One region of the Mesorhizobium sp. L-2-11 genome, then DNA from elsewhere that is predicted to be linked to it. Evidence: riboswitches for the same ligand, from Rfam matches in the RefSeq annotation. Region 1 holds a riboswitch; the other holds the start of a gene.
The links. A riboswitch is a leader RNA that binds a small molecule or an ion and turns the genes downstream of it on or off. The one in region 1 is predicted to bind S-adenosylmethionine.
Positions count from the first base shown of each region.

Region 1 (16,074 bases):
CATCGACAATGCCGACAGTGCCGAGGCATTCGCCGACAAGATCGAGGCGCGCCCGTTCAGGAGCTTTCGCGGCACCTCGATTTCCGGTGCGCTCGCCTTCGGCGCCAAGCTTTTGGATGGAGCCGCCTTCGACGCGACGCGCAGCGTCATCGACATCTCAGGCGATGGCCCCAACAATATCGGGATGCCTGTCACCGCGACACGCGACGCCGCGATAGCAAAGGGAATCGTCATCAATGGCCTGCCGATCCTGATCAGCCCGTCGCCCAGCTTCAGCCATCTCGACCAATACTATGCCGAGTGCGTCACAGGCGGGCCAGGCTCCTTCGTGCTGCCGGTCTATGCCGCTTCGGAATTCGTGACAGCCATACGCCGCAAGCTGGTCCTCGAAGTCAGCGGTGTTGCCGATCCCAATGCCGACCCTGGGTCCGTCCCGGTCGATGCGGCAGCACCGGTCGACTGTTTGCAAGGCGAGCGCGGTCGGCGGTTTTTCTCCGATCCGTATTTTCCGGAACTTGATCGCTAGAGCGGGATGAGATTTATGGGAGTCGTGGGATTCCCAAATCAGCGATGATCTGATTCAACCTTGCTGCTGGGCAGGAGGCCAGCATTGATGGTTGGATATTCAATGGACCTGCGCGAACGGGTTGTTGCGGCGGTCAAGGTTGAAGGGCTTTCGCGGCGCGCGGCGGCTGCTCGATTTGGCGTCAGCTACAGCGCGGCGATCGAGTGGCTGAAGCGGGTGGAACAGACGGGGAGCGTGGCGCCCCGCCAAGTGGGCGGCTACAAGCCGAAGAAGATATCGGGAGCGTGGCGCGACTGGCTTGTCGAGCGCTGCCGGGAGAAGGACTTCACCTTGCGCGGGCTTGTGGCCGAACTTGGCGAGCGTGGCCTGAAGGTTGACTACCGCTCGGTGTGGGAGTTCGTGCACGCCGAGAAGCTGTCTCACAAAAAAAGACGCTGATCGCCGCCGAGCAAGATCGTCCCGATGTTGCGCGCCGACGGAGGCAATGGGTTCTGTATCAGGACCGGATCGACCCCGCCCGCCTGGTGTTCATCGACGAGACCTGGACCAAGACCAACATGGCCCCGCTCAGGGGTTGGGCACCGGTCGGACAGCGGATCAAGGCCAAAGTTCCCAATGGCCACTGGAAGACAATGACCTTTCTGGCTGCGCTGCGTCATGATCGCGTCGAAGCGCCCTGGCTCATCGACGGGCCGATCAACGGCGAGAGGTTCCTCCTCTATGTCGAGAAGGTTCTCGTGCCCACTCTCCAGCCGGGCGACATCGTTGTGATGGACAATCTCGGCAGCCACAAAGGCAAGGCCGTGCGTCGCGCCATCCGAAAGGCCGGCGCGAGGCTCTTCTTCCTGCCGAAATACTCGCCTGACCTCAATCCGATCGAACAGCTCTTCGCCAAGCTCAAGCACTGGCTGCGAAAGGCCGCAAAGCGCACCGTTGAAACGGTCTGCAACGCCATCGGCCAGATTCTCAACCGCGTCACACCGCTCGAGTGCTCAAATTACTTCGCAAACTCAGGCTATGACCGCAGGTAATCTCATCCCGCTCTAGACCTCGACGAATGGCGATCAGTCCCAGATGTCTCCGGACTCGGGCCGGTTGGCCGAAGCGACTGGGTCGCCGTTATCGCTTCAGCAGGAACACCGCCTGCTGGCCGAAGAAGTTCCAGAACCACCATGGCATCGACAGGCCGATTTTCTGGCCATTGGCGTCGAGCGCGGTTGCCTTTTCCACCGTTGCGCCAAGCTCCTCGCAGAGATTGACGAAGTCGCGGATGGTGCAGAAATGGATGTTGGGCGTGTCGTACCAGGAATAGGGCAGGTCCTTGGTCACCGGCATCCGCCCTTCGATGAACAGCGAAAGGCGCACCCGCCAGTGGCCGAAATTGGGGAAGGAGACAATGGCGTGCTTGCCGATCCTGAGCAATTCGTCGAGCACCAGCTTCGGGTTGCGGGTCGCCTGCAGGGTCTGCGACAGGACGACGAAATCAAAACCCTTGTCGGGATAGAATTTGAGGTCCTTGTCGGCGTCGCCCTGGATGACGGACAGGCCGCGCGCCACGCATTCGTTGACGCCGCGCTGCGACAGTTCCATCCCGCGGCCGTCGACCTGCTTCGTCGCCTGCAGCAATTCGAGCAGCAGACCATCGCCGGAGCCGACGTCCAGCACCCGCGACTGCGGCGGGATGAGATCGGCGACGACTTCGAGGTCGACGCGCTGGGCGTGGTTGACACTCATGATCGTGGCTCTTTCCTGGCGCATGACCTTGATCCGAAAAGTCTGCAACTTTTCGGGGTCATGCGCTGAGCCCCCTGGCGCGGGCCGCCGAGGCGATGAAGCCGTTGATGGCGGCAAACAGTTCCGGTTCGTCGAGCAGAAAGGCGTCGTGGCCGCGATCGGTCTCGATCTCGACGAAGGACACCGAGGCGCCGGCGGCGTTCAGCGCATGAACGACCGAGCGGCTCTCCTCGGTCGGGAACAGCCAGTCGCTGGTGAATGAAACCAGGCAGAAACGGGTCTTGGTGCCGGCAAAGGCGTCGGCGAGCCGGCCACCATGGTCGGCGGCGAGGTCGAAATAATCCATCGCCCTGGTCATGTAGAGATAGGAGTTGGCGTCGAAGCGGTCGACGAAGGTCATGCCCTGATGGCGCAGATAGCTCTCGATCTGGAAGTCGGCGTCGAAACCGAAGGTGAGCGCTTCACGATCCTGCAGGTTGCGGCCAAATTTCCGGTGCAGGGCCGCCTCCGACAGATAGGTGATGTGAGCGGCCATGCGCGCCACAGCCAGTCCCTTTTCCGGGCGCTTGCCCTGTTCGAAATATTTGCCGCCATGCCAGTCGGGATCGGCCATCACCGCTTGCCGGCCGACCTCATGGAAGGCGATGTTCTGCGAGGAATGGCGCGCCCCGGTGGCGATCGGCAGCGCAGAGAAAACGCGCTCCGGATAGCTCGACGCCCATTGCAGCACCTGCATGCCGCCCATCGAGCCGCCGAGCACCGAGAACAGCTTTTCGATGCCGAAATGGTCGACCAGCATCAACTGCGCCCGCACCATGTCGCGGATGGTGATGATCGGCAGGTCGAGCCCGTAGGGCTTGCCGGTGGCGGGATTGGTCGAGGCGGGGCCGGTCGAGCCGAGGCAGCCGCCGATGACGTTCGAGCAGATGACGAAGAAGCGGCTGGTGTCGATGATTTTGCCGGGGCCGATCAGCACTTCCCACCAGCCCGGCTTGCCGGTCACCGGATTGGTGCTGGCGACATGCTGGTCGCCGGTCAGCGCATGGCAGACGAGGATGGCGTTGGAGCGGGCGTCGTTGAGCGTGCCGTAGGTCTTGTAGGCGATCTGGAACGGCGACAGCAGTGTGCCGGCATCGAGCTTGAGCGGCTTGTCGGCACCGAAACGCAACACCGGGCTCGACGGCTCGTCGGCCTCGTTGTTGGTTCTTTTCGTGCGCAGCGCGACCATCGCATCCTCTTACATCAACCCATCGCGTTTTCCGAAAGTCGATTGCGATTTTCGGATCGATGCGACTGTCCGGCCGGCTGCGGACAACAAAAAAACCGGCATTGCCTTCGCAAAGCCGGTTACAGGATGCAAACGGCCCTTTAGCGAGTTGTTTAACGTGGCTGCAAGCCGACCGGCCAAATCACCACGGGATTTCGCCCTTCTTCTAGGACCGGCGCGCCTCGGCGTCAACGGCCAGTCACGCACCGATCATTGCCGCCTCTCGACATTCCAGGCCACGGCTTGTATTTCCGCGGCGGCTTCCAGTGTGGCGGATCCGAAATTCGCATCGCATTGGAGCAGCAGAAGCGTTCTCGACGGATTTTTGCAGTATGAACCAGGCATCGGATCAGGCACGTCCAACGCCCCGCCCGGGGATCATGGAGATCGAAGCCTATGTGCCGGGCAAAAGCACGGCGCCGGCCGGCGTTGTCAAGGTCCACAAACTGTCGTCGAACGAGAACCCGCTCGGCCCCTCGCCAAATGCGATAGAAGCCGCGCGCGACGTCGCGGCCAAGCTCGACATATATCCCGACGGCACCGCCAGGCGCCTGCGGGAGGCAATCGCCGAGGTGCATGGCCTCAACCCGGCGAACATCGTCTGTTCCAATGGTTCCGACGAGATTCTCGGCCTGCTTGCGCAGACCTATCTCGCGCCCGGCGATGAAGCTGTGATCACCGAACACGGCTTCATGGTCTACAAGATCTACATCCAGTCGGCAGGTGCTGTCCCGGTCTCGGTCAAGGAAACCAATGAGCGCGCCGACGTCGATGCGATCCTCGCCGCGGTGACGCCGCGCACCAGGATCATCTTCCTCGCCAATCCCAACAACCCGACCGGCACCTATTTGCCGTTCCAGGAGGTGCGCCGCCTGCATGCCGGCCTGTCTCGAAACGTGCTTCTGGTGCTGGATGCAGCCTATGCCGAATATGTCCGCCGCAACGACTATGAAGCCGGCGTCGAACTGGTGGCTGGCGCGGAAAACGTGGTCATGACCCGCACCTTCTCCAAGCTCGGCCTCGGCGGCGCGCGGATCGGCTGGATGTACGCGCCGATGCATATCATCGATGCGATCAACCGCGTGCGGGGTCCCTTCAACGTCAACGCGACGGCGATCGAGGCCGGCATTGCCGCGATCCGCGACCGCGCCCATGTCGAGCGCAGCGTGGCGCATAACCAGACTTGGCTGACCTGGGTGAGCGAGGAATTGACCAGGCTCGGACTGCGGGTGACGCCGAGCGTCGGCAATTTCGTCCTCATCCACTTTCCCGACGACAAAAAACATTCGGCGGCAGCTGCTGACGATTACCTGTCCGCGCGCGGCTACATATTGCGGCGCGTTTCCGGTTACGGCTTCCCGAATGCGCTGCGCATGAGCATCGGCACCGAAGAGGCGAATCGCGGCGTTATCGCGGCGCTGGCGACATTTCTGAAAAGCTAGAACACCATGGCATCACCGATGTTCGAAAAGATCGCGCTGGTCGGCATCGGCCTGATCGGCTCGTCGCTGGCCCGCGTCATCCATCGCGAAGGCCTTGCCGGTCACGTCGCCATCTCGACGCGCAGCGAAACGACGCTGGCGCGGGCGCGCGAACTCGGCCTCGGCTCCTCCTACACGACGGCCGCGAAACAGGCGGTCGGCGATGCCGACCTGGTCATCGTTTCGGTGCCGGTCGGCTCTTCGGGCGAGGTCGCCGAGGAAATCGCACCGGCGCTGCAGCAGGGCGCCATCCTCACCGATGTCGGCTCGACCAAGGCCTCGGTCATTGCGCAGATGCAACCGTATGTGCCTGCCGGCGTGCATTTCATTCCCGGCCATCCACTGGCCGGCACTGAAAAATCGGGTCCGGACGCCGGCTTTGCCGAATTGTTCGAGAACCGCTGGTGCATTTTCACGCCGTTGCCCGGCACCGATACGGCCGCATTGGAAAAACTCTCGGAATTCTGGCGCCGCTGCGGCTCAAACATCGATACGATGGATCCCCAGCATCACGACATGACATTGGCCATCGTCTCGCACCTGCCGCACATCATCGCCTATAACATCGTCGGCACCGCCGACGATCTGGAGTCGGTGACCAAGTCCGAGGTCATAAAATATTCGGCCTCCGGCTTTCGCGACTTCACGCGCCTTGCCGCTTCCGACCCGACGATGTGGCGGGATGTCTGCCTGCACAACAAGGATGCCATCCTCGAAATGCTGGCACGGTTCTCGGAGGATCTAGCCTCGCTGCAGCGGGCGATCCGCTGGGGCGACGGCGAAAAGCTGTTCGACCTGTTCACCCGCACCCGCGCCGTGCGCCGCTCGATCATCGAGGCCGGCCAGGACATCGACGTACCGGACTTTGGCCGGCAGGCAGTCGAGCACCCGGCCAAGCAGTAGCCTGTCTCGACCACCCGGCCGTCAGTCCGCCGGCCAGTGAGCTGCCATCATCGCCAGCGTCTCGGCCCTGTCCGGCGCGCCCAGCCTGCCGCCAAAGCGCAGGCATTTGAGCGCGGCGGCGGCGCTGGCAAAGCGCAATGTCCGTTCGATCGGCATGGCCTCGGCCAGCCCGACGGCAAAGGCGCCGTGAAACACGTCGCCGGCGGCAAGCGTATCCACTGCCTTGATGCTTGGCGCCGCGACGTGGCGCACCGACGCCACCGAGCGGTCGAACCACCAGCTTCCCGCTGCGCCGCAGGTCACCGCGACGAATGCATCGGTGCGTCTGGCCAGCGCGTCACAGGCCTCCTGCGGGCCTTGCTCCTCACCGCAGAGGATGAACGCCGCCGGCTCCGAAGCGACGACGTGCGAGGCGAGCGGAAACAGCCGTTCCAGCACGTCCCGTGGCGCGGTGTCGGCGTCGAGTATGGCTGGACGGCCGATTGCGCGCGCCGCCATCAGGGCCAGAGCTGCCGCGCCCGGCCAGCGCACGTCGACCAGGACGGCGTCGAATGCGGTGAGATCCTGAGTGGGGAGCACTTCGGGGTCGGCCTGGGCTAGCTTGTCATAGAACGGAACAATGATGCGCTCGCCATGCGTGTCGACCAGGATGGCCGACAGTGCCGATCGCGCGCCGGTGACGCGCCGGACAAAGCTGCAATCGACGCCTTCGGCCTCAATGCCGGCGACCAGCTGATCACCGACGAGGTCGTGTCCCGCGCTCGCCCACAGCGATACGTCCGCGCCGAGGCGGCGTGCGGCGCAGGCAGCGCTCGAAGCCATCCCGGAGGCGATCTGGACGCCGTCGGACGCGATGAACTTGCCCTGACGCGCCGGAAGCGTGTCGACGCGAAGGATCGTATCGAGCGTCAGCGCGCCAACGCTCAGGAGCTTTACCGGGCGGTTCATCTATCTTCCTGTTTGGCCATGGTCTTTCCGAACTGGAGGTTCGCAATCATCGCCTAATCGACCGGCTCGATGCTGCCCAGCGGGATAAAACCGAGCGAGGCCTTGCCCTTGACGATCTTGAGCGGCATCGACGGTTCGTTGCCAAGCAGCGCCAGCCCGGCAAAGCCGGTTTTGATCTGGCTCTTCTGCTCGGGAATGGCCTTGCCAAGGATTTCCGCCACCGCCTTCGGATCGCTGAGCCTGATCATCAAATCGGCGTCGATCAGCCCGTCGGCATCGACCGAAACCGGTCCGGAAACGGTGACGCGCGCGCTCCCCGACGACAGATCGAGCTTGCCGATATCCACCGCCTGGCCGCGCAGGCTCTCTGTTTGTGTCTTGATCAGCGCCACGCCGTTCTTCAGCGTCACGTCGCCGCCGCCGTCGAGCGGCGGCAGCACGCGGCCATCGATTGCGCCCGGATCGATTTCGAGATCGGTAAAACTCCCGGCATAGTCGATGTCTTGGCCGTTCGGACGCAATTCTCCGGCCGCTGTCCCAGCGCTGAACAGCTCGACCGGGTCTGTGCCATCGGCCGGATCGGTCTGGGCTGACAGGCCCTCTGCCTCCAGTGAAACGCGCCGGGGCAGCGGCCAGGACAGTCTGACGTTCGCTCGCAGATTATCCCAGTCGATCCACAGCGGCGCCATCCCCGGCACGGAGGTCCTGAGCGGCCCGCGCAGGTCGGCGCCAGGCGACAGGATCTGGGTGATGTGCGTGACTGCCTTGAGGCTGCCGAGCGAGGCGGCGACGTTCCTGGTGTCGTCCTGATATGCCAGACTGTCGCAGGAAACGGCGAAGCTCGAGGGATAGCCGCTGACCGTGAGATTGGCGCAGTCCGCCTCGATGCCATTGCCGTTGAGCTCGGCCACCGCTTTGCCGGCTTCGCTCTTGACCTTGTCTGCCAGGTAGAACCAGCCGGCGCTGTAGAGGCCGAACAGCACGACGATGAAAACGCCGAGCCAGAACAGCCGGCGGAGAAAATTCGGCGGGTGTTCGCCATTTGACGTCATGCTGCGGCTCTCGTTGGCGCGTGTTCGGAGGGGACTGTCGTTTCCGGCAAGATCGGGTAGACGGAGACGGATTTTAAAAAACACCGATTCCAGTGCGGTGCTGCAACCAGGCTCGGCGATATGGGCGATTTTTGGGTTTTTGGCTACGGCTCGCTAATCTGGCGGCCGGGATTTGCGCATGTCGAGACGCGGCGCGCCCGCCTCCATGGCTACCGCCGCTCGCTGTGCGTCTACTCGTTCGTGCATCGCGGCACGCGCGAACGGCCCGGCCTGGTGCTCGGCCTCGACCGTGGCGGCTCCTGCATCGGGCTGGCGTTCCGCGTCCCCGGCGCTCTGCGCAACGAGGTCATCACCTATCTGCGCGAGCGCGAGCTGGTCACCAATGTCTATCTCGAGCGCATGCTTAGCATTCGCCTCGACAAGGGGAACACGCGTGAGGCCGATAAGGGTGGGGGCGAGACGGTCGAGGCTGTCGCCTATGTCGTCGACCGTACCCACGAGCAATATGCCGGTGCGCTCGATGCTGCCGATGCGGCGAGCGTCGTTCGCGGCGCCGTCGGCCAGTCGGGAAAAAATGAGGACTACGTGTCCAGCACGCTGGAGCACCTCGAGGCGCTGGGGATCCGCGACCATTGGCTGGAAGAGGTAGCGTGTCGGCTCGCGCCTTTGTGAAGCGCTGGTCGGTTGCAAAAGTCGGCCGGCCCTTTGACGTCGGTGCGGCCCGCCATAGGTTAAGCCGGTCACGGGGCTTTTCGCCCGCTTCTTTCCATTCCCCACGGAGATCAGCCTTGCAGAAACGTCGTCTCGGTCAAACCGACCTATCCATCGCGCCGCTGGTTCTGGGCGGCAACGTCTTTGGCTGGACCGCCGACGAGAAAACCTCTTTCGACCTGCTCGACCGGTTCGTCGGCGCCGGCCTCAACGCCATCGACACCGCCGATTCCTATTCGCGCTGGGCTCCCGGCAACAACGGCGGCGAATCCGAAACGATCATCGGCAAATGGATGAAGAGCCGCGGCAACCGCGACAAGGTCGTGGTGATCACCAAGGTCGGGTCGGACATGGGGCAGGGCAGGAAAGATCTCTCCGCCGCCTATATCGAAAAGGCCATCGATGCGTCGCTGAAGCGGCTGCAGACCGATGTCGTCGATCTCTATCTGTCGCACTGGCCGGACCCGGCCACCCCTTACGAGGAAACGCTCGGCGCCTACCAAAAGCTGCTCGACAAGGGCAAGATCCGCCATGTCGGCGCCTCCAATCTCGACGCCGGCCAGTTGCGCGCCGCGCTCGACGTGGCAAGCCTGCGAGGCCTGCCGCGCTATGCGGTGCTGCAGCCGGAATACAATCTCTATGACCGCGCCTCCTTCGATGGGGCGCTCCGCGATCTGTGCATGGCCGAGGATATCGGCGTCGTCAGCTATTTCAGCCTCGCCAAAGGGTTTTTGAGCGGCAAGTACCGCAGCGAAGCCGATCTCGGCAAAAGCGCGCGTGGCGACGACGTGAAGAATTATCTCAACGGGCGCGGCATGCGCATCCTGGCGGCACTCGACGCCGTATCGGGGCGTCACGCGGCCAAGCCGGCGGAAGTGGCGCTCGCCTGGGTGATCGCACGGCCCGGCGTCACCGCGCCGATCGCCAGCGCCACGACGCTGGACCAGGTCGACAGCCTCGTCCGCGCCGCATCATTGGAGCTCCGTCCCGACGATATCGCCGAGCTCGACAGCGCGAGCGCATAAACGCCAGCGCGAAGCGGCGGCTTGATCAAACAGCAGCCAAGGACCGTGCGCGGCCTGCGCCGGAAGGCTCCCTGCACGATCATTCAAGACGCCTTGGTGTGCCCTGCCATACCATTTGCCGGCACCGCGCCTGGATACTGGTATACAGATGGCCGAACTGGTCTTTTCCCATCCGGAACTATGGCAGCAATTGCTCGCGCTTGTGCTGGCATCGGCGGTCGTGATGGGCAGTCCGGGGCCGGCGACGATAAGCGTCACCGCGGTTGGCGCCGCCTTCGGCCTGCGCGATTCGCTCCGCTACGCCTCGGGCATCATTCTTGGTACGGTCGCCGTGCTTTTGGTCGTGGCGACGGGCATTACGGCCATGCTCGCCTCAGTGCCAAAGCTCACACCGCTGCTGGCGGTGGCATCCGCAGCCTACATCCTCTACCTCGCCTTCAAGATAGCAACGGCCCCGCCTCTGGCAGCGCGTACCGGCGGGGCGTCACGTCCCACATTCCTCGGCGGGTTTCTTCTGGCCGTCGCCAACCCGAAAGCCTATGTGGCGATTGCCGCCGTATTTGCCGGCACGTCTTCTGCCGGTGAGCTCGATGCAGGGCTCAAGTTGGCGGTCCTCGCTTCGATGATCATCGCCATCCATGTCCTGTGGCTTCTCGCCGGGGCAGCGTTTGCGCGCTTCCTGCGCAAACCGCTGGCCTCGCCGATCATCAATCTGACGTTCGCGGCAACCCTGGTTTTGACAACGGCGCTGGCTGTGATTCCCTAGGGGATACTGCCGACCAGGCAGATGGTTCAGGCCGGGATATCGGAGCCAAGTTCCCTTACCCGCTTTACCGCCGTCGGCGGCATTGGCGGCGGGTTTGGCGCCTGGGACGCCTCGATGAGCAGCTGGTCGCAGGCGGCTTCTGTCTCGCCGATCAGCCGTTCCATGAATTCCTCCTTGCCCAAACCCGCCGGGATCGGCGGCAGGAAGCGCGCCTTGATCGTGCCTGGATAGCGCAGGAATTTCCGCCGCGGCCAATAGAGGCCGGCGACATGGGCGACCGGCACCACCGGAATGCCAAGCTGGGTATAGAGCTCGACGATGCCGTATTTATAGGCCGGCTCGTCGCCCGGCGCCCGGCGCGTGCCCTCGGGATAGATGATCAGCTGGCGGGGATTGCGCGCCAGCTCCTGCCTGGTCGCGGCGACCACCGCTTTCAGCGCCTTCGAGCGGCTGCCGCGGTCGACCGGGATCATCCGCATTTTCAGGATGTACCAGCCGAAGAACGGGATCCAGGTCAGTTCCCGCTTGAGGATGTAGATCGGATCCTGCAGGAACGGGAAGAAGGCGATCGCGTCCCAGAAGGATTGGTGCTTCGGTGCCAGGATGAAGGAACCCTCGGGCAGGTTTTCCTGGCCGGTGATCTCGCTTTTGGTGCCGGCGATCTTGTCATAGAGCCACATGCTGGTGCGCGACCAGAATTTCGGCACGAACCAGGCGCGGTGACGAGGCGACAGGAAATAGTACGGGGTCCAGAGGATCATCTGGACGATCAGATTGACGTAGAAGACGAGGTTGAACGCCAACGAGCGAATAAGGAGCATGTGGGAAGTGCCCGGTGAGGAGGTGTGCGTTGGTTACACCAAGCGCGGACAAAAAGGAAACGGCGCGATGGCCCGTTCGTCAGGCCTGCCACGTTTCTTGCACCAGCCGCTTCTTCAGGTGTGGAGCGGCGAAGTCGAGGAACGCGCGCAGTTTCACCGGCAGCAGGCCCTGGCCGGCATGCACGAGACTGACCGACCATGGCTGCGGCTCGAATGCCTCCAGCACGGTGCGGAGGGTGCCCGACCGCACTGAAGCTGCGATCTGGTAGGAAAGCACCCTCGTCAACCCGATGCCGGCAATCGCAGCATCGATCGCCGCTTCCGCGGTGTTGACCCGAAGCCGTGAGCGGATCGGAACCGTGAGGTCGCTCTTGCCGGTGGAAAAAGTCCATGCGGCAGGAGCGGTGAGCCCCTCGAAGGTGACGCAGCTGTGTGCCGCGAGGTCTTTCGGCGTCTCCGGCGTGCCGTGCTCGGCCAGATAGGCCGGGCTCGCGCAAACAACGCGCCGGATCGAGCCGATGCGGGTGGCCACAAGGCTGGAGTCGGGAAGCTGGCCGATGCGGACGGCGAGATCGATGTGCTCCTCGGTCAACTGGGTTATCCGGTCCGCAAGCATTAGCCGAATAGCCACGTCGGGGTAGGCAGCGAGGAAGCCGGTGACGACCGGCAGCACATGCAGGCGGCCAAAGACGATCGGTGCGGTGATGATCAGTTCGCCTGTCGGGGCGCTGTATTCGCCGGCGGCGGTCCGCTCAGCCTCGCCGACCTCGTCGAGAATGCGATGGCAGGCAGCGAGGTAGGCGTGACCTGCGTCGGTCAGCGTCAGCTGCCGCGTCGAGCGGTTCAGAAGACGCGTCTTCAGATGCCGCTCCAGGTCGGAGACCTTGCGGCTGACCGTTGCCAGCGGGATGCCGAAACGGCGCCCGGCGGCCGAAAGGCTGCCGGCCTCCACCGCGGCGACAAAAAGCGACATGGCCTCGAGGCGATCCATATTTCTCCCGGAAAATGGAAGGATAGGTTGCTAATATGGCATCTACATCCGAATGATGGAAGGGACCATGTTTTGGCGGCGAAGCTGATCAACGAGAAGGAATGCCGATGCCCCGTATCCCTACACCCGCGTCCATAGAGACCGCGCTTGCTGCGTCGCAGCCGATGCTACATGCCGTCGAGAAGCAACTCGGCGTCGTGCCAAACCTCTTCAGGCTTGTTGCCAATAGCCCGGCTGCGCTTGAAGGCTATCTCAGCCTGTCTGGAGCGCTTGCCAAAGGCCGCCTGCCCGCGCCGACGCGCGAGCGCATTGCTCTGGCGGTTGCCGAGGTCAATGGCTGCAGCTACTGCCTTTCCGCTCACAGCTATCTCGGCAAGAATCTCGCCAAGCTTGATGATGCCGAAATGGCCGCCAATCGCGCGGGCAGCTCCAACGATCCCAAGGCCGCCGCAGCCGTGCGTTTCGCCACCAAGATTGCGCGCGACCGCGGCCATATCGGTGACGAGGATCTCAGCGCCGTCAGGCTCGCAGGCTACGACGATGCGCAGATCATCGAGATCGTCCAGCATGTCGCTCTCAATGTCTGGACCAACTATGTCAATGAGGTTGCCGGGACGGAAATCGACTTTCCGGTCGTTTCTGCCCGCAGGGCAGCCTGAGTTCAGCGAGCGTTGAGTCCGTCGCAAGGAGTTCCCATGTCTGAAAGCCGCCCGCCGCTCCCGCCATTCACCGCCGAGACCGCCGCACAGAAGGCACGCATGGCGGAGGATGTCTGGAACTCCCGCGATCCGGCACGGGTCGCGCTTGCCTACACAATCGACAGCCGCTGGCGCAACCGGGCCGAGTTCCTGCAAGGGCGCGAGGCCATCCAGACCTTCCTCACACGCAAATGGACTGGCGAATGCGACTACCGGCTCATCAAGGAGGTCTGGGCCTTCCGCGACAACCGTATCGCCGTGCGTTTCGCGTATGAATGGCACGACCACAGCGGCTCGTGGTTCCGCAGCTACGGCAACGAGAACTGGGAGTTCGATGAGCATGGGTTGATGCGCTTGCGCATCGCCAGCATCAACGACCTGCCGATCCTCGAGGCCGACCGCAAATATCATTGGCCGCTTGGCCGCCGGCCGGACGGTCATCCCTCTCTATCGGAACTCGGCCTTTGAAGGAGGCTTTCCATGAATGCTCACGTCTTCACCAGCGATGTCGCCTTTACGCCAACCGTCAAGGCGATCCAGGCCCGCAAAGGCTCACGCGCGGCCTATGCCCGCGTCGAGGAGCGCGGCGGCTGGCAAGCCGATATCACGCCCGACCTCGCCGCCTTCATCGAGGCGCAGACCAGCGTCTTCCTGTCGACGGCCAATGGTGAGGGCCAGCCCTACATCCAGCATCGCGGCGGGCCGGCCGGCTTCCTCAAGGTGCTCGACGAGCGGACGATCGGCTTCGCCGATTTCTCCGGCAACAGGCAATTCATCACCCAGGGCAATCTGGACGACAACCCGCGGGCTTTCCTGTTCCTGATCGACTATGCGCATCGGCAGCGCATCAAGATCTGGGGCAGCGCGCGGGTCGTCGAACAGGACGCCGAACTGATGGCGAAGCTGATGCCTGAAGGCTACAAGGCGCGCCCGGAGCAGATCATCATGTTCACGGTTTCGGCGTGGGATTCCAATTGCCCGCAGCACATTCCACAGCGTTTTGAAGCTGCCGATGTGGCGGCGGCGCTGGCCGAGCGGGACAAGCGTATCGAACTTCTCGAACACGAGGTCGCGCGGCTGCGCAGCGCCACGGTCAAGGAATAGTACCGGTTCCAGATCGGCTCAGTTCGGCGCAACAGCCTCGGCCAGCGCGATGCCGGTTGGCGTTGGCTTGACCGGCACGATGCCGCGCGCCAGCGCCAGCAGATATTTGTTGTATTCGGTGAACAGCACGCGCAAGGCTCTCGGCTTGGTCAGCCAGCCGCCATTGCCAAGATTGCTGTTGACCACCGGATAGGGCTCGAGCTTGGCGTTGTGCAGCAGCCGGCCCATTTCCAGCAGGCTGCGCGGCATGTGATAGTTGTTGGTGACGAGGATCACGCTGCCATAGGCGTGGTCTTCCACCCACTTGGCACTTTCCTCGGCATTGCCGATCGTGTCGAGCGCGGCACGGTCGATGTCGACGCAGCAGGAAAACAATTTCTTGTCGCCGCGGGTCGCGACCTGTAGCTGGCGGCGGCTGGCGGAAGGATGCACGCCGCTGATCAGTAGCCGCTCGCCCTTGCCGGACGCAAGCAGACCCATGGCCGCGTCGAGACGCGAATGGCCGCCGGTCAGCACGATGATGGCATCAGCCCTTGCCGGATTGACGGGCGTTGCGAGACGGCTGACGGTGTTGGCGAACCAGCCGAAGCCGCCGGCAAAGAGCGTTGCCAGTACGAGCAGAAAGAAAACGGAGATGCGTAGCGCGCTCGCCAATCGGCCGGGCTTGACGCGCTCGCTTGAACGCGTAATCACCAAGGGCAACTGTCCAGCCATTCCGGTCGAGTCGCGCGCGTCCATCGTCCTTATCGTTAACTCCGAAATGCGGCGTTTAGTAGGTCGGAAAGCACAAATTTCGTTACGCTAATTCTCTATCCGTGATCACCCGGCGTCCGGCTGGCGGACATCGATGTCGCTGAGATAGGTGACGACGGTGACATGGGAGGTTGCCGCGGTCAGCGCACCGATGACCAGCACCATGAGAACAACGCCGAGATAGCCCGCCGAACCGATGGCGAAATTGCCGAACAGGGCGGTCGCCTGATCGGCCTCAGGCGTTGCCATGTTGCGCGACGACCACCACGAGAAGACGATGAAGACGAACACCGCCGCCGCACCCCCGGCGGCGGCGCCCTTCATGCCGGTGACGAGAAAGTGGTGGCGGAATTCGCGCGCGATGAAGCGCGCTTCGGCGCCGACGAAATGCAGCACCTCGATGATGTGGCCGTTGCCGGCCATGGCGCCGCGCGTCGCGAACACCACGGTCAGCACGGTTGCCGCCAGCATCAGCGCCAGCACGGCGATGCCGATGGTCACCGTGGTGCGGGCCATGGCGACGAGCCGGTCGACCCAGGTGCGATGGTCGTCAAGCGAGGCACTGGGCAGTTTCGGCGTGATCGCGGCGCGCATTGCGGCGAAATCGGGCGGGTTGCTCTCGTCTATGGTGACGATGATCAGACGCGGCACCGGCAGCTCGTCGATGTTGAGGCCCGACCCCAGCCAGGGTTCCAAAAGCCGCGCCGTGGCATCGCGGTCGACGATCCTGGTGCTCTTCACGCCAGGAAATTCGCCGGCGATCTGCGAGGCCTTGGCAAGGGCTGCCTCGATGTCGAGGCCGTCCAACGGCTTGATCTGGATCGTCGCCTCGCGTGAGATCTGGTTCTCCCAGACCGAGGCGGTGTCGCGCACCAGCGTCACCGCGCCGAAGGTCAGGCAGGAGAGAAACGTCATGATGGCGATGACCAGGACCAGCGCCCGGCCGGCGATGTTCTGCGCCGGCACGATCGGCGCCATCTTGCGCTGAACGCGCTGGGTCGCAGCCCTCTCAGCGCGTTGGTCTTCGACATGGCGAGCGGACGGGTCAGTCATAGATATCCAGCCTTCCGCCGGACAGGATCATGCGGCGTGCGTCGACCTGTTCCATCAGGCCGAGGTCGTGCGTTGCGATCACCACGGCGGTGCCCAACCGGTTGAGTTCGATGAACAGCCGCAACAGGCGTCGCGCCAGCGGCGGATCGACATTGCCGGTCGGCTCGTCGGCAAGCAGGATTTCCGGCTGCTCGATCAGCGCCCTGGCGATTGCGGCGCGCTGCTTCTCGCCACCCGAAAG
Region 1 covers NZ_AP023257.1:1,346,709-1,362,782, forward strand. Annotated here, with positions in the region: partial or broken gene JG739_RS06495 (DUF1194 domain-containing protein) at 1-526, shown strand, start outside; one part of gene JG739_RS06500 (IS630 family transposase) at 614-950, shown strand; one part of gene JG739_RS06500 (IS630 family transposase) at 950-1,557, shown strand; gene metW (methionine biosynthesis protein MetW) at 1,646-2,260, opposite strand; gene metX (homoserine O-acetyltransferase MetX) at 2,319-3,488, opposite strand; SAM riboswitch at 3,609-3,686, opposite strand; gene hisC (histidinol-phosphate transaminase) at 3,860-4,969, shown strand; gene JG739_RS06520 (prephenate/arogenate dehydrogenase family protein) at 4,976-5,911, shown strand; gene JG739_RS06525 (PfkB family carbohydrate kinase) at 5,933-6,859, opposite strand; gene JG739_RS06530 (DUF2125 domain-containing protein) at 6,913-7,911, opposite strand; gene JG739_RS06535 (gamma-glutamylcyclotransferase) at 8,032-8,583, shown strand; gene JG739_RS06540 (aldo/keto reductase) at 8,700-9,647, shown strand; gene JG739_RS06545 (LysE family translocator) at 9,796-10,413, shown strand; gene JG739_RS06550 (lysophospholipid acyltransferase family protein) at 10,440-11,234, opposite strand; gene JG739_RS06555 (LysR family transcriptional regulator) at 11,314-12,225, opposite strand; gene JG739_RS06560 (carboxymuconolactone decarboxylase family protein) at 12,333-12,884, shown strand; gene JG739_RS06565 (nuclear transport factor 2 family protein) at 12,921-13,391, shown strand; gene JG739_RS06570 (pyridoxamine 5'-phosphate oxidase family protein) at 13,404-14,027, shown strand; gene JG739_RS06575 (YdcF family protein) at 14,046-14,765, opposite strand; gene JG739_RS06580 (cell division protein FtsX) at 14,847-15,833, opposite strand; gene ftsE (cell division ATP-binding protein FtsE) at 15,826-16,074, opposite strand, start outside.

Region 2 (16,074 bases), 1.4 Mb from region 1:
ATCAGCACGAACTTGTCGGAAAGGACGGCATCGAGACGGCCGTTCATCAGATCGGTGACCGCCTCCTCCTGGGTTGGATAGAGCTTCGCCTCGGCGCCGGCCTTGCCATAGACATCCTGGGCATAGTCGGCCTGGGTGGTCGAAGCCTGCGCGCCGACTGTCTTGCCGGCGAGTGCCGCCGGTTCGGTCGAGGCAATATCGCTGTCCTTCAGGGCCACCAGAGAAAGCGGCGTCGTATAGTATTTGTTGGTGAAGGAGACCTGCTTCTTGCGTTCCTCGGTGATGCTCATCGACGCGATGATGGCATCGAATTTTTTGGCCTGGAGCGCCGGGATCATGCCGTCCCAGTCCTGCGTGACAAGTTCGCATTCGACCTTCATCTGAGCGCAAAGCGCATTGGTGATGTCGACGTCGAAGCCTACGAGCTTGCCATCCGCGGTGATGGTGTTGAACGGCGGATAGGCGCCTTCAGTGGCGATCTTCAGTTTTTCCTGTGCTTGCGCCGACAGGGACCCGGCTGATATCGCCAGCATGACGGCTGTTGCTGCCGATGCGATCCATCTTGAAATCTGCATTTTTGTTCCCCTTGTTCAACCGCGTTGACGGCCAGGCACAGCCAAGCACGACCCGCAGGGCCAGGCAAGCATGGTCTGATCATAGTGGGCGATCAGCGCGCGGCGCGAAAATGCTTGGACAGTTTCAGGCCCTGTGCCTGATAGTTCGAGCCGAGATCTGTGCCGTAGAGCGCCTGCGGCCGCTTCAGCATGTGCTCGTAGACCAGCCGTCCGACGATCTGGCCGTGATCGAGGATGAACGGCACTTCGTGGCTGCGCACCTCGAGCACGGCCCGGCTGCCGGTGCCGCCCGAGGCCGAATGGCCGAAACCCGGATCGAAGAAACCGGCATAGTGGACGCGGAATTCGCCGACCAGCGGATCGAAGGGCGTCATCTCGGCGGCGTAAAGCGGCGGCACATGCACCGCTTCCTGGCTGACGAGGATATAAAATTCGTCCGGGTCGAGCACCAGTTCGCCGGCGCCGCTCTTGTAGAGCGGCTCCCAGAAATCGACGACATCCTGTGCGGCGCGCTTATCGACATCGACCAGGCCGGTGTGGTGCTTGCCGCGGTAGCCGACCAGCCCGTCCTTGTCGCCGTCGAGGTCGATCGACAGGGCGATGCCGCCGCCGGAAATGTTCGGCGGCTCGGTGGCGACGAGCGTCTCGGCACGGTGCAATTCGTGCAGCTCGCTTTCCGATAAAAGCGCATTGCCGGTGCGGAACCGGATCTGCGACAGCCGCGAGCCGGTACGAACGACGATCGGAAAGGTGCGCGGGCTGACTTCGAGATAGAGCGGGCCGTCGTAGCCGGCAGCGATCTTGTCGAACTCGTGGCCGCGGTCGGTCATCACCCGGGTGAAGATGTCGAGCCGTCCGGTCGAGCTCTTCGGGTTGGCCGAAGCGGAAATGTTTACCGGAAGCGCCAGGCTCTCGAGCAGCGGCACGATATAGACGCAGCCCGTCTCCAGCACCGCACCATCGGCGAGATTGATTTCGTGCAGCTTCAGGCGGTCGAGTTTTTCAGCAACCCTGTGGTTGGGGCCGGGCAGGAAGGAGGCGCGCACCCGCCAGGCCTTGTCGCCAAGCCTGAGGTCGAGGCTGGCCGGCTGGACCTGGTCGGCGTCGAGCGCGCGCTCTGACTTCAGCGCGCCCGATCGGTACAGCGCGGAAATATCCTGATCCGGAAGAATGCCTGTCTGCCGCAAGTCTGGCTCCGCTCGAAGGCCGGGCGTGGTCTCGTCTTGTCGCAGGTTCTTGCCCCGGAACCCGCTGGTACAAACCTCTTAATCATGCCGGCAATTGACGCAAGCGCGGTGCAGGTCTAAAGGATCGTTATCCCGTGGTGATTTGGCCGGTCGGCTTGCAGCCACGTTAAACAAGTCGCTAAAGGACCGTCGGGCCGAAAGGCCGTACGACCGGTTGCGACTTTCGCGGCCGGTTTTTTTGTGTTTGGACGATTTTTTTGTTTGGAACAAGGTGATGACGAGCAACACGCGCAACTGGAAGCCTCAGACTGCCCTCGTGCATGCAGGAACGCTGCGTTCCGGCTTTGGCGAAACCTCCGAGGCGATGTATCTCACGCAAGGCTATGTCTACGACACGGCGCAGGCGGCGGAAGCCCGCTTCAAGGGCGAGGAACCGGGCTTCATCTATTCGCGCTATGCCAATCCGACGGTCGACATGTTCGAGAAGCGCATGTGTGCGCTGGAAGGCGCCGAAGATGCCCGCGCCACCGCATCCGGCATGGCGGCGGTGACGGCGGCGTTGCTGTGCAGTGCCCGGGCGGGCGACCACATCGTGGCGGCGCGCGCGCTGTTCGGCTCCTGTCGCTGGGTGGTCGAGACGCTGGCGCCGAAATACGGCATCGAGGCGACGCTGGTCGACGGCACCGACATCGCCAATTGGCAAAAGGCGGTCAGGCCCAACACCAAGTTGTTCTTCCTTGAAAGCCCGACCAATCCAACGCTGGAGGTCGTCGACATCGCAGCCGTAGCCTCGCTTGCCGATTCGATCGGCGCGCGGCTGATCGTCGACAACGTCTTTGCCACGCCCTTGCAGCAGAAGCCGTTGCAGCTCGGCGCCCATATCGTCGTCTATTCGGCGACCAAGCACATCGACGGCCAGGGGCGCTGCCTCGGCGGCATCATCCTGTCGGACAAGAAGTGGATCGATGAGAATTTGCACGACTACTTCCGCCACACCGGTCCCAGCCTCTCGCCGTTCAACGCCTGGACGCTGCTGAAGGGCCTGGAGACGCTGCCGCTGCGCGTTCGCCAGCAGACGGAAAGTGCCGGCCGGATCGCTGACTTCCTCGCCGAGCGATCGGAAATTGTCCGCGTCATCTATCCCGGCCGCGCCGATCACCCGCAGGCGGCGGTCGTCAAGAAGCAGATGACGGGCGGCTCGACGCTGATCTGCCTCGACGTCGACGGGGGCAAGCAGGCGGCCTTCGCCTTCCAGAACGCGCTGGATGTCGTGCTGATCTCCAACAATCTCGGTGACGCCAAGAGCCTGATCACCCATCCGGCGACGACGACGCACAAGAATCTGAGCGACGAGGCGCGCGCCGAACTCGGCATCGGGCCAGGCACGCTCAGGCTGTCCGTCGGACTGGAGGACACTGACGACTTGCTCGAAGACATCGAGCAGGCCTTGAAAGCTGCCAGATAATGCATGTCGCGCAAAAGTGTGCAGCGGTTTTGCGATAACGACATGCATGAAAACAAGGAACCTAAAGCGCGTCGCATGAGGCTGGTCGAACGCGATGCGCTTTAGGGATACGCGCCGAACTGCTGCGCCCTGATCTGCAAAGCAGGCGCGATCAGGCGCCCGACGGGGTCTCTTCCAATTCCGCACCGGCGCGGGAGATGGTCATCGTGTTGCCGCGCCAGTCGACGGCGCCGCTGAGCCAGCCGCGCACCCAGATGGCGGGAAGCATCACATCGCGCGCAACCATCGCCGGGATCATGCGCAACGACAGGTGCCAGCCCTTGGCCGAAGCGAGAGCGCATTCAGGGAGATAGGCGACGATCAGCACGGCGATGACGGTAGCCGGCAGGCTGAAACCGGCGCCTGCTGCCGCAACCAGCGCAAGCACCAGCGGCGGCACCGCTCCGATCAGGATCTCGGGCGCGAAGAACAGTGGGAAGGTGACGCGACGCAGGCGCGCCCAGCGGACCTGGCGCGACCAGATTTCGCCAAATGTGCGCGAACCGAGCGGCTGCTCGAAGGGCGCGGCGACGAGATTGACGCGCAGTCCGAGCCCGTTGACCAGCTTGGTCGCGGCGGCGTCCTCGGCGATCTCGGCAGCAAGCGCGCGGATGCCGCCATTGGCGTCGAGCAATGGCTTGTTCCACAGCATGCTCTTGCCCTGAGCAAAACCGAGGCCGAGCGCCTCGCCGGTATATTGCCAGCGCGCCTGCAGCGTGTTGAGGAAAGCGCATTCGACCTCCGCCCAGAACCCGTCCGGCCGCGAGCCGATCGGCGTCGAGCAGACGAGGCCGGTGTCCTGCCGCCATGCCTTCATCAGATGCTGGACATAGTCCCTCGGCATCAGGACGTTGGAATCGGCAAGGATGACCCAGTGGTGACGCGCTGCCTCCCAGCCCTTCACGCAATTGTTGAGTTTCGGATTGCCGCTGATGCGGTCGTCGCCGACCAGCAGCCGGGCCGGCACGGCCGGGAAGCGGGCGATCGCATCGGTGATCGGCCCGACCACCGGGTCGTCGGCATGGGCGACGCAGAAGATGAGCTCATAATGCGGCCAGTCGAGAGAGAAGGCGCGCTCGAGCGTCTCCTCGGTAAACGGCTCGGCGCCGCGCGACGGCACGACGATCGACACCGGCGGCGCCTTGCCGGCTGGCGGCGTGATCCTGCCGGGCCGCTTCAGCTTCAACGAAGCGAGCAGAATGCTGGCGAGATTGACAATAAGGAGTGTTATGGAAAACAAGGCGGCTGTGACTGTCAATTCCATCAATATCTGGTCGCTCCAGAAAGCCGGCCGCATGAAAGCCGTTTTCATTAGAACGCCGCGCGTCCAGTTGGACGCGCAAGGACGCTCTAACACTTTGAGTCTACGCACCGTGCTTTCCGAAAATCGAATTCGATTTTCGGGCCGAAGCGGTAGTTCGACAGAATGCTAAGTCGCCAGCCCTGCACACCATCCCCGGCCCTGCACACCATCATTGTCATGTGTCACTCAAATGACATTGTTGTTCGGCACCTGCGCTCAACAGATTCAGGCAACGATGGCAGGCACTGAGCGGAGGCACCCCGTTGACCGAACTGCGGAGAGAGTCGAATGTTCCGTCTGCATATTGTGGAGTGATTTATGTACAGCGCCGTCACGCGCGACATCGAAGTACAGGTCAGGCCGTTCTATCTGGAAGATCGCTCCGACCCGTCGGAGAACCGCTATGTCTGGGGCTACCAGGTGACCATCGACAACCAGTCGGATGAATTCGTGCAGCTTCTGTCACGCTATTGGCAGATCACCGACGGCACCGGCCGGGTCGAGGAGGTGCGCGGCGCCGGCGTTGTCGGCGAACAGCCTGAACTCAATCCCGGCGATAGTTATCAGTATACGTCTGGCTGCCCACTCTCGACGCCATCCGGCATCATGGTCGGCCACTACACGATGCGCAACAAGCGGGGCGAGACGTTCGACGTCGCCATCCCCGCCTTTTCGCTCGATCTGCCGGGCACACGGCGCACCGTCAACTGAGAACGGCGATTGGCGAAACTCTGCGCGACAGCGTCTTTCTCCCCGTCACTGTAAGTCACTGTAAGGGGAGAAATGCCCGGCAGGGCAATGAGGGGCGGCGCCGGGCTCGTGAGATTTTCTTGCATGCACAATGGCGTCTGAATGAATACACGCGGCCATTCGCCGAACTTTGCGCTGCCCCTCATCGGCCCTTCGGGCACCTTCTCCCCGCGGACGGGGAGAAGGGACTTCCTTACTGAGCCGCAGCAAATTCCGCCGGGTCGAAGTCATACTGCTTCGAGCAGAATTCGCAGGCGACGTGAATGCCGCCATCCTCAGTGCTGTCCTTGATCTCGTCGGCGGAGAAGCCTTCGAGAATGCCGCGGATTTTTTCCCTGGAGCATGAGCACTGGTCGGCTACCGGCACGCCGCCGAAGACGCGCACGCCATGCTCGTGGAACAGCCGGTAAAGCAACCGCTCGGCGCCGATCGTCGGGTCGATCAGTTCCGTCGGCTCGATAGTGCCAAGCAACGCGAGCAGTTCCTGCCAGGAATTGTCGGCCGGATGATGGATATCCTCGCGCGGATCGCCATCGCCACCCGGAAGGTCGGGCACGCGCATGCGTTCGGACGATTGCGGCAGGAACTGCGCCAGAATGCCACCGGCGCGCCATTGCTCGCGGGCACCGCCGATGCCGGGCGTCAACAGCTTGGCCACCGAAAGCCTGAGATCGGTCGGGATCTGCTCCGACTGCCGGAAATAGGTGCGCGCAGCCTCCTCCAGCGTCTCGCCGTCGAGCTGGACGATGCCCTGATAGCGCTGCGTGTGGGCGCCCTGGTCGATGGTCAGCGCCAGGACACCGCTGCCGAGCAGCGTCTGCTGCGAGGTCTCGCCGGCAGATGTCAGTGCCTCCAGCCGGTCGCCGTCGAAGCGGGCATAGGCGCGGAGCGCATGCGGCGTGGAAAAATCCGCCACCAGCATGTCGACCGGCCCGTCGGTGCGGGTCTGCAGGATGAATTTGCCCTCGAACTTGAGCGAGGTGCCGAGCAGCACCGTCAGCACGCAGGCTTCCGCCAGCAGGCGGGCGACCGGCTCGGGATAGTCATGACGGCTGAGGATCGCGTCGAGCATCGGCCCCAGCTGGACGGTGCGGCCGCGCACGTCGAGCGGGCCGACCTCGAAGGGCACGACATGATCGTCGCCGGCGTAACCGAATTCGCCGAGTTTGGGTTGATGTTCAGCCAATTGACGAGTTTCCAACATGACAAAGCTCCGGGGCGCGGCGATGCCGCCCTCCGGGGCGCATGCGTCGAAACGCGCTCGATTTGCGTGATGCGCCTGAGATAGGCATCACGCACTCCCGGATCAAGGCGGCCCGGATCTCGGTGGTCCTGATCAAGGCGGCCCGGATCAAGCGCCGAGGCACCACGCCAGAACCGCCTTCTGCGCGTGGAGCCGGTTCTCGGCCTCGTCGAACACCACCGAATGCGGCCCGTCGATGACTTCGTTGGTGACCTCCTCGCCGCGATGCGCTGGCAGGCAGTGCATGAACAACGCATCGGGCTTTGCCTTCGCCATAAGTGCCGCATTGACCTGATAGGGTGAGAAGACATTGTGGCCGCGAGCACGGTGCTCCTGGCCCATCGACACCCAGCAATCGGTAACGACACAGTCGGCCTCGTGGACGGCCTCCTCGGGCGAGCGGGTGAAGTTCAACTTGCCGCCATGCGCCCTCGACCAGTCGACATGCTTCTGCGCCGGCTCGCTGCCTTCCGGCACGGCGACGTTGAGGTTGAAGCGGAACCGCGCCGAGGCCTCCAGCAGCGAATGCAGCACGTTGTTGCCGTCGCCGGTCCAGGCGATGGTCTTGCCGGCGACCGGGCCGCGATGCTCCTCGAAGGTCATGATGTCGGCCATCAGCTGGCAGGGGTGGGTATCGTCGGTCAGCCCATTGATGACGGGGACGGTGGCGTTCTCAGTCAGCTCCAGCAGCCGGTCATGCGATGTGGTGCGGATCATGATCGCATCGACATAGCGCGACAGCACCTTGGCCGTGTCGGCGATGGTTTCGGAGCGGCCAAGCTGCATCTCGGCGCCGGTCAGCATGATGGTCTCGCCGCCAAGCTGGCGCATGCCGACGTCGAAGGACACGCGCGTGCGCGTCGACGGCTTGTCGAAGATCATCGCCAGCACCTTGCCTTCAAGCGGTTTTGTCCGCTCGCCAGCCTTGAGCCTTGCCTTTCGCACGACGGCATCGTCCAGCATAAGGCGCAGATCGCCCTCGGAAACGGCGGAAAGATCGGTGAAATGGCGAAGGCTCATTTGGGTCTTCCGACTGTTATTTCGCCGCAGCCGCGGCGATGGCGTCCGACAGGCCCCGGGCGCCGGCGCGGATGCGGTCGAGCGCCTCATGGATCTCGGCGTCGGTGACGGTGAGCGGCGGCAGCAGGCGAAGAACGTTGTCGCCGGCCGGAACCGCCAGCAGATGCTGGTCGCGCAACGCCATGTTCACCTTGGTGTTGGGCGCGGCGCATTTCAGGCCGAGCATCAGACCGCTGCCTCTGATGTCTTCGATGACGTCGGGAAATTCGTCGGCGATACCCGCCAGCCCCTGCTTCAGCAGCAACGCCTTGCGCTGCACATCTTCCAGAAAACCGTCTTCCAGCACGACGTCGAGCACGGCGTTGCCGACCGCCATCGCCAGCGGATTGCCGCCGAAAGTGGTGCCGTGCACGCCGGCGGTCATGCCGGCGGCTGCCTCGTCGGTGGCGAGGCAGGCGCCCACCGGGAAGCCGCCGCCGATGCCCTTGGCGACGGCCATGATGTCGGGCGTGACGCCAGCCCATTCATGGGCAAACAGTTTTCCGGTGCGGCCGATGCCGCACTGGACCTCGTCGAAGATCAGCAGCAGGTCATGCTGTTCGCAGAGTTGCCTCAGCCGCTTCAGCGACTGCGTCGGCACCGGGCGAATACCGCCCTCGCCCTGCACCGGCTCGATCAGGATCGCGGCGGTCTCTGATGTGATCGCCTTTTCGGCCGCGTCGATGTCATCGAAGCCGACCTGGTCGAAACCTTCGACCTTGGGGCCGAAACCTTCCAGGTATTTATACTGGCCGCCGGCGGCGATGGTCGCCAGCGTGCGGCCATGAAAGGCGCCTTCGAAGGTGACGATGCGAAAGCGCTCGGGATGGCCCTTGACGAAATGGTAGCGCCGCGCCGTCTTGATGGCGCATTCCAGCGCCTCGGCGCCGGAATTGGTGAAAAACACCTTGTCGGCGAAGGTTGCGTTGGCCAGCCGCTCGCCCAGACGGCTCTGCCCCGGAATCTCGTAGAGGTTGGAGACATGCCAGAGCTTGGCCGCCTGCTCGGTGAGTGCCGAGACCAGATGCGGATGGCTGTGGCCCAGCGAATTCACGGCAACGCCGCCGCCAAAATCGAGATATCGCTCGCCCTTGTCGGTGACCAGCCAAGTGCCTTCCCCATGGTCGAAGGCCAGGGGCGCGCGGGTAAAGGTCTCGAAAAGCGCCGAACCGCTCATTATATGCGTCTCCGGAACCGGAAAATCAAAAAGCCGCCAAAGCGGCGGCCTTTGCGGCTTATCGTGTTTTTCGGCCATGAAGTCAACGAAAACGTCGCGCAAGGACGCGCGGCAAGCTTTCCAGCGAGACGCCGGCTCATCAGCGACCGGGCAAGTTGGGGAAAACCAAAAAAACCGATTCGCGTTGGCCCTCGGACTCTTGTCACCGAGTCAGCGCATAAGGTAATTGTAGGTCGAGAAATAACTAGATTTCGTGCGGCGGACCTAATCACCCGATATATGTGGTGTCTGCCCGGCGGAAGCCGGATCGTGGAAGGATTCCGATCGCCGCACATTTCAGCAGGAGCGCGGTCTCATGAATTGGACTGACGAGCGGGTCGAACTTCTTAGAAAACTGTGGTCTGAGGGGCTGAGCGCCAGCGCGATCGCCGCACAGCTTGGGGGTGTCAGCCGCAATGCCGTCATCGGCAAGGTGCATCGGCTGAAACTGTCGGGCCGCGGACGCGCGACTGCCACGCCGGCACGCCAGAAGAAGAGCGTGCAGGGGTCGACCGTGCAGAAATCAGTGTCGCGGGCGGCAAGCACTGCGCGGCATATCACCACGTCGATCGGCGCGACCGCGCTGCAGGCGCAATTCGACGCCGTACCGGTGACGCGTCATTATGTCCGTCCGGTCGAGAACGTCGTCGTGCCGATCTCGCGGCATCTGCAGCTTGTCGAATTGACCGAGCGGACATGCAAATGGCCGAATGGCGATCCGCTTTCGGAAGAGTTCCATTTCTGCGGCAACGACGCGGCCGAAACCGGACCCTATTGCAAGTATCACGCCCGCGTTGCGTTTCAGCCCGCTTCGGAGCGGCGGCGCAGCCGGTGAGGGAATAGCGAATAGCGAATAGCGAATAGCGAATAGCGAATAGCGAATAGCGAATAGCGAATAGAAGTAGCTTGATCCCTTGTGAATCGAAAGCAAGCGGTCTTTCCCTATTCGCTACTCCCTATTCGCTACCGGAATAACAATCCTGTCTGTCTTGTCGCCCTTCGGCCGCTCGGCCGGCATCTGGTCGCCGGTGACGATGTAGTAGATCGTCTCGGCGATGTTGGTGGCGTGGTCGCCGATCCGCTCGATGTTCTTGGCGCAGAACAGCAGATGCGTGCAGGGCGTGATGTTGCGCGGATCTTCCATCATGTAGGTCAGCAACTCGCGAAACAGCGAGGTGTACACGGCATCGATCTCATCGTCGCGGTCACGCACGAAGCCGATCTTTTCCACCGAGCGCGACGCGTAGACGTCAAGCACTTCCTTGAGCTGCGTCAACGCCAGGTCGGCCAAGGCCTCGATGCCGCGGAACAGGCTGGTCGGCTGGCGCCCTTCTATGACGGCAACAACGCGTTTGGCGACATTCTTGCCGAGGTCGCCGACCCGCTCGAGATCCGCCGAGATGCGGATCGCCCCGACGATCTCGCGCAAATCCGTCGCCATCGGCTGGCGCTTGGCGATGATGATGATCGCCTTGTCGTCGATCTCGCGCTGCCCCTGGTCAAGAACGGCATCGTCGCGGATGACCTTCTGGGCAAGGCCAGGGTCGGCGTTGACCAGGGCCGCAATCGCCTGTTCGACCATGCGTTCGGCGTGGCCGCCCATCGCGGCAATGCGCTTCGACAGATATTTCAGCTCCTCGTCATAGGCGCTGACGATGTGCACGGACTGCATGGAGATGCCTTCCCGGTCTTCTGGTCCCGAGTCGTTTCCTCGAATCCCCGCTGATACACTAGCCGGATGACAGAAAAAAGAAACCGTTAGAGCGACGTGCGCCCACTTGGATAGATAGTACGCTCTAAGCGCCTTATCCACGCATACGGCTATCTTAAAATCTTCCGGTTTTAGGGTCGGCGCGTTCTTGGATCGTGAGCGTCAGTGTGCCGGCAAATGCACCGTGAAAGCTGCGCCGTTGCCGACCTCCGACTTGATCGACAGTCTGGCGTTGTGACGCGTCAGGATATGCTTGACGATGGACAGGCCAAGGCCGGTGCCCTTCTGGGTCCGGCTGTTTTCGACATCGACGCGGTAGAAGCGTTCGGTGATGCGCGGGATGTGCTCCTCGGGAATGCCGGGGCCGAAGTCCCGGATGGTGACGTCGATGCCCGGTTCGGGGCCGTCGTCGCTGTGGGCAATCGTCACCACGACACGTCCACCCGCCTGTCCATATTTGCAGGCGTTTTCCAGCAGATTTTCGAAAACCTGGAAAAGTTCATCGCGATCCCCCGGCACATTGAGTGGTCCGTTCGCGAAATCCCGCTCGATGGCAACGCTGTTTTCCCGGGCAAGCGGACCCAGCGAATCGATGACGCTGTCGAGGGTCTGGCGAAGATCGACCTCGGTTCCCGGCTTCAGATAGGGTTTCATCTCCAGCCGCGACAACGACAGCAGGTCATCGATCAGGCGCGCCATGCGGCCGGTCTGGTTGTGCATGATCTGCAGGAACTGCTCGCGCGCCACCGGATCGTTGCGGGCCGGGCCGCGCAGCGTCTCGATGAAACCGGAGATCGAGGCGAGCGGGGTGCGCAGTTCATGGCTGGCATTGGCGATGAAGTCTGCCCGCATCCGGTCGATGCGGCGCGCCTCGCTCTGGTCCTTGAAGACCAGCACATAGAGGTCGGTGCCGTGACCGACCGAAGACGCACTCACCCGATAGGCCCGTTCGACCGGCAGCTTTTCGGTATAGTCGACGACGTCCGAAGCGGCGGCACCCGACAGAATACTGTCCAGCAAGGCCTGCATCTCGGGCGCGCGGAATTTCAGCGCCAGCGACATGCCCGGTGCGATGCCGCCGAAGGCGGCGAAGGCGGCGGCGTTGGCATGGACGATCGTGGCGGTGCGATCGAAGATGATCAGCGGATCGGCAACGGCGGCCGCCAGATATTCTCCCGACAGCTGTTGCAGCCCGCCAGCCTCGATCGCCGCGGCATCCTCCGCGGACTGGCGCGCAACGCCGGCCGGCAACATCGCGGCGGCAAGCAGCAGCACTGCACATGCCAGCAGCACAACATAGAAGGACGTGTCTGCGAAAGCATACACCGTCAAGACCGCGACGATGCCGGCGGCCAACAGCCAGCGGCTATTCCACAACCGGGTGGCGACCGCTTGCGCCGTGCTTGGCTGTTCTGCGCCGCCCATGTCAGCCATTGTCAGCCATTCGCGCGCACTGTGCCTCCATCCCCGCCCGGCCGGGTCGACCTTCCGCTGACCGGCGCTAGAGCGCCGTGCGTCCAATTGGAAAAGGACGCTCTACTACTTCTAATCCGCTGCATCGTTCTTTCCGAAATCGATTCCGATTTTCGGGCCGATGCAGTAAGGCTCCAATAGCATGTGTCCGGAAACTGGAAAGGTTCGTCTCGATGAAAAACCCTAGGGAAAATGCCGCCGCGCCCGTTCCAGGTCCGCTCAAGATCCGCATCGACGGCAAGGAGCGCGAGTTCGACATCGAGGATCCCAAGCTTCCGGACTGGGTCGAAGACAACAAGCTGACCGCTGGCGGCTACCCCTACGACAAGAAAATGGATAGCGAGGAGTATGACGAGACGCTCGAGCGGCTGCAGATCGAGCTGGCCAAGGCGCAGGCATGGCTGCAAGCGGCGGGCAAGCGGGTGATGTCGCTGTTCGAAGGACGCGATGCCGCCGGCAAGGGCGGCACGATCTTCGCGCTGCGCCAGTACATGAACCCCAGGACAGCGCGCAATGTGGCGCTGACCAAGCCTAGCCCAACCGAACTCGGGCAATGGTATTTCCAGCGCTATGTCGCGCACTTTCCGACATCGGGCGAGTTCGTCACCTTCGATCGCTCCTGGTACAATCGCGCCGGCGTCGAGCCGGTCATGGGCTTCTGCACGCCGGAGCAGCATCAGAAATTCCTGGACGAGACGCCGTATTTCGAACGGATGATCTGCAACGAAGGCATCCATTTCTTCAAATTCTGGCTGAACATCGGTCGGGAAACACAGCTTGAGCGGTTTCACGATCGCCGCTGGAGTCCTTTGAAGAGCTGGAAATTCTCGCCCATCGACATTGCCGGCATCTCAAAATGGGACGATTACACCAGGGCGCGCGATCTCATGTTCGAACGCACGCATAAGGAATTCGCGCCCTGGATCATCGTACGGGCCAACGACAAGCGGCGCGCGCGACTTGCCGTCATCCGGCGCATCCTGTTGTCGCTCCCCTATGACGGCCGCGATCTCGACGCCATCGGCACGGAAGACAGGAAGATCATCGGGGAAGGGCCTTCGTTCCTGGGAATACAGGCCTGAAGCGCCGCCGCGCGCCCCAAAGGACGCGCGGGACGATTCCGGATGATTCTGTCATCCTGCCGAACGACTTCTCATGCCGCCAGCCGGGCAATCCGCTGCAGCCGCCGCAGGGTGGTATCGTCCTGCAAAGCCTGCTGAAACAGCGAAATCTCCTGGTCGATGCGGTCGCAGAGCGCGCCTGTGTCGCCCTTGAGCAGGTCGCGCGTCTGCAACAGTGCGGCAACCGGCTTCTTGGCGAGTTGCCTGGCTCTGCCAAGTGCGGCTTCCTCGACATCGCCGACCACGATCTCCGTGACCAGGCCAAGCATCCGGGCGTCCGCGGCTCTGAGTGTGTCGCCCAGGCAGAAGAAGCGGAAAGCGCCGGCATAACCGAGTTTCTGCGGCGCCAGGATGCTGGTCGCCGCGTCCGGCACCAGGCCGAAATCGACGAACGGCACCCGGAACGTGCTTTCGTCAGATGCGATCACCATGTCGCAATGGAACAGGATGGTGCAGCCGACACCGACGGCGTCGCCGTCGACACAGGCAAGGACCGGCTTGGGAAACGTCGCCAACGTGCGGAACATGTCGGTGACGGCAGCGATCAACCGTTGATGCTTGTTGGCGTCGAGGAACTCGGAGAAATCGCCGCCGAGGCAGAAGCAGCCGGCGAGGCCGCGCAGCACCACGACGCGCACATCGTCGTCGATTGCAGCTTCGTGGAAGATCCTGGCCAGGCTTTCATAGGCTCGCCCGTCCAGCACCGGCCGGCCGTCATCAGACGACACCGTGACGATCAACGTATGATTGCGGAACTCTCTTTGCGGGTGGATGTTCATGGCTTTCTCCAATTCTCACGAGGCTTGCCTCATTCCGAGCCTGTCGGGATATCCCCTGGCCAGCACCGGCGCGAAATGACTGCGACGCGACCGCACCACCTCAAGCGTGTGCTCGTTGAAGGTGAGCAGTGTGGCGACGACCTGCTGGTTGCCATAGGTGCGCTGGTAGCCAAGCGGCTTCGCCAGGAAATGCAACTGCAGCGCCCGCAGGACCCACATCGGCTCGAACTCGATGATCACCTGGTTGACGTTCCGCTTCAGCCCCCACTCGACGAAGCCGGCAATTAGCTCGGTGCCGACCGTCGAGACGCCGCGCTTGCCGTCACGAAAGCCCGGCGCCACCGCATAGCGGGTCAGTTCCCAGACGTTCGGCCCGGATGGCGGCGTCCCTTCATAGAGGTCCGCCAGCACCTCGGTCAGAAGATGCGCACGCGTTGTCGGCAACATCCGCTGATAACCGGCGAGCTCGCCATTGCGGATGACGAGTTGATGCACCGCCTCGTCATGGTCGAACTGATCGATCTCAAGGCCATCGGGGCGCTGCAGGTCGGTCCACCCCATCTCCTCGACGAAAATCTTGTAGCGTAGGCGATGAACGGCCTCCCAAAGGTCGGGACGTTCCATAAGTTCCTGTGTGGTAAGGGAAAAAAGCATCTGCCGTCTCCTAGGTTCAATAGGAAGATACGGCCGGGCTGTCCCGAGAAAATTACGCGATCACGTAGGCAAGAATTTCTAGGCCGGCGCGGCAGAGCTAGCTAATATAGCCGCGCCTTATCGCTTCCGCGACCGCCTGCACCCGGTTGACGGCACCGAGTTTGCTTTTGGCGTTAAGAAGGTGTTTCTCTGATGTGTGCTCCGAAATGCCGAGAATCTGTGAAATCTCCCATTCGGACTTGCCGACGGCGGCCCATTGCATGCATTCGCGCTCACGCGGCGTCAGTTCGACGTGGTCGATGGTCTTGGCCGCCATCGTGTGGATCTGCATGGCGCGGCCAATCGCATAGGTCGCCACCAGCGACACCAGCCCAAAATCGGCGCCCGACAATTCGACGGCCTCGCCGCCCAGCGACACCATGACGATCTGGCCATCGAGCGTGATCAGCGGGAAGGCCAATCCGTCGCGCAGCTTGAATTCGCCGGCGTCGCCCATCACTTCGCCGCTGCTCTTGTCGATGCGAATGGCCTGAGACGCTTCCCGCCACTGGAACGGCGCCTGCAGCTGCTTCATGTGGCTGACAACCGGGTCATGGTCGACATAATTGCGCGCCACATAGCGCTCCAGCCATTCTCCCGGCCACTCGCAAAGCAGCACATGGTCCTTTTGCTGGCCACTTGGCGTGCCCGGTTGCGGAACCGTTCCGGCCATCAGTGCGGTCAGGCCGAACTCCGAGGTTATGCCAAGCAGCTTTTCGCAGACCGCGGCCGCCGTATCGGCGTGCTGCAGCTGATCGATGAATTCCAATGTGCGATCGAAGTGGCCCATTGCAACATCTACCCCATGTTGCCTTCCCGTGTTGAGATCAATTGGCCCAGTGCTTCACCCGCACTTCGCCCTCGACCCCGGATTGCAAACCTGCTCCTCAGTTTGCGGCGTTGCGGCTACCCTCCAGCCGACGCCACACATGTTTGCAAGCTCGCTGAAGCATAGCCCTAAATCGGCGTGATGAAATCAAAAACCGTTGTGCCTGTGGCATTTTCGTACCAAAAGCCACATTGGACAGGACAGGGCGGAGCTCGATCGTGGCAATTCGGTGGATGACCATCGTCTTGATGCTGGCAATGACAGGGGCACAGTGGCTCACCACTGCACGCGCCGCGGAGCCACAAGTGCCGGTGCTGTGGGATGCCAAGGAGCGGCTGCCGAAGCCTGACCTGTCCGCGCTGCCGCGTCTGAGATTCCTGACCACCACCGATTTCCCGCCGTTCAATTTCCTCGACGGGGCGGGCCGCCTGTCCGGCTTCCATGTCGATCTGGCGCGCGCGATCTGCGCCGAACTCGACATCGCCGAAAAATGCCAGATCCAGGCGCTGCCTTGGGCCGAGCTCGAAGCGGCACTGAAGAAGGGCGAAGGCGAAGCGATCATTGCCGGCATTGCCGCCACGCCGGAGTCGCGGTCGAAATATGCCTTCTCGCGTTCCTACCTGCAGTTTCC
Region 2 covers NZ_AP023257.1:6,585,329-6,601,402, forward strand. Annotated here, with positions in the region: gene JG739_RS31260 (ABC transporter substrate-binding protein) at 1-575, opposite strand, end outside; gene JG739_RS31265 (2'-deoxycytidine 5'-triphosphate deaminase) at 668-1,762, opposite strand; SAM riboswitch at 1,887-1,964, shown strand; gene JG739_RS31270 (O-succinylhomoserine sulfhydrylase) at 2,037-3,227, shown strand; gene JG739_RS31275 (ceramide glucosyltransferase) at 3,379-4,530, opposite strand; gene apaG (Co2+/Mg2+ efflux protein ApaG) at 4,888-5,280, shown strand; gene JG739_RS31285 (Hsp33 family molecular chaperone) at 5,513-6,523, opposite strand; gene argF (ornithine carbamoyltransferase) at 6,671-7,582, opposite strand; gene JG739_RS31295 (aspartate aminotransferase family protein) at 7,599-8,798, opposite strand; gene JG739_RS31300 (GcrA family cell cycle regulator) at 9,154-9,672, shown strand; gene phoU (phosphate signaling complex protein PhoU) at 9,787-10,509, opposite strand; gene JG739_RS31310 (sensor histidine kinase) at 10,711-11,982, opposite strand; gene ppk2 (polyphosphate kinase 2) at 12,195-13,103, shown strand; gene JG739_RS31320 (enoyl-CoA hydratase-related protein) at 13,175-13,921, opposite strand; gene JG739_RS31325 (acyl-homoserine-lactone synthase) at 13,937-14,575, opposite strand; gene JG739_RS31330 (helix-turn-helix transcriptional regulator) at 14,673-15,404, opposite strand; gene JG739_RS31335 (transporter substrate-binding domain-containing protein) at 15,692-16,074, shown strand, end outside.
Region 2: another riboswitch for S-adenosylmethionine. It lies ahead of JG739_RS31270 (O-succinylhomoserine sulfhydrylase); the one in region 1 lies ahead of metX (homoserine O-acetyltransferase MetX).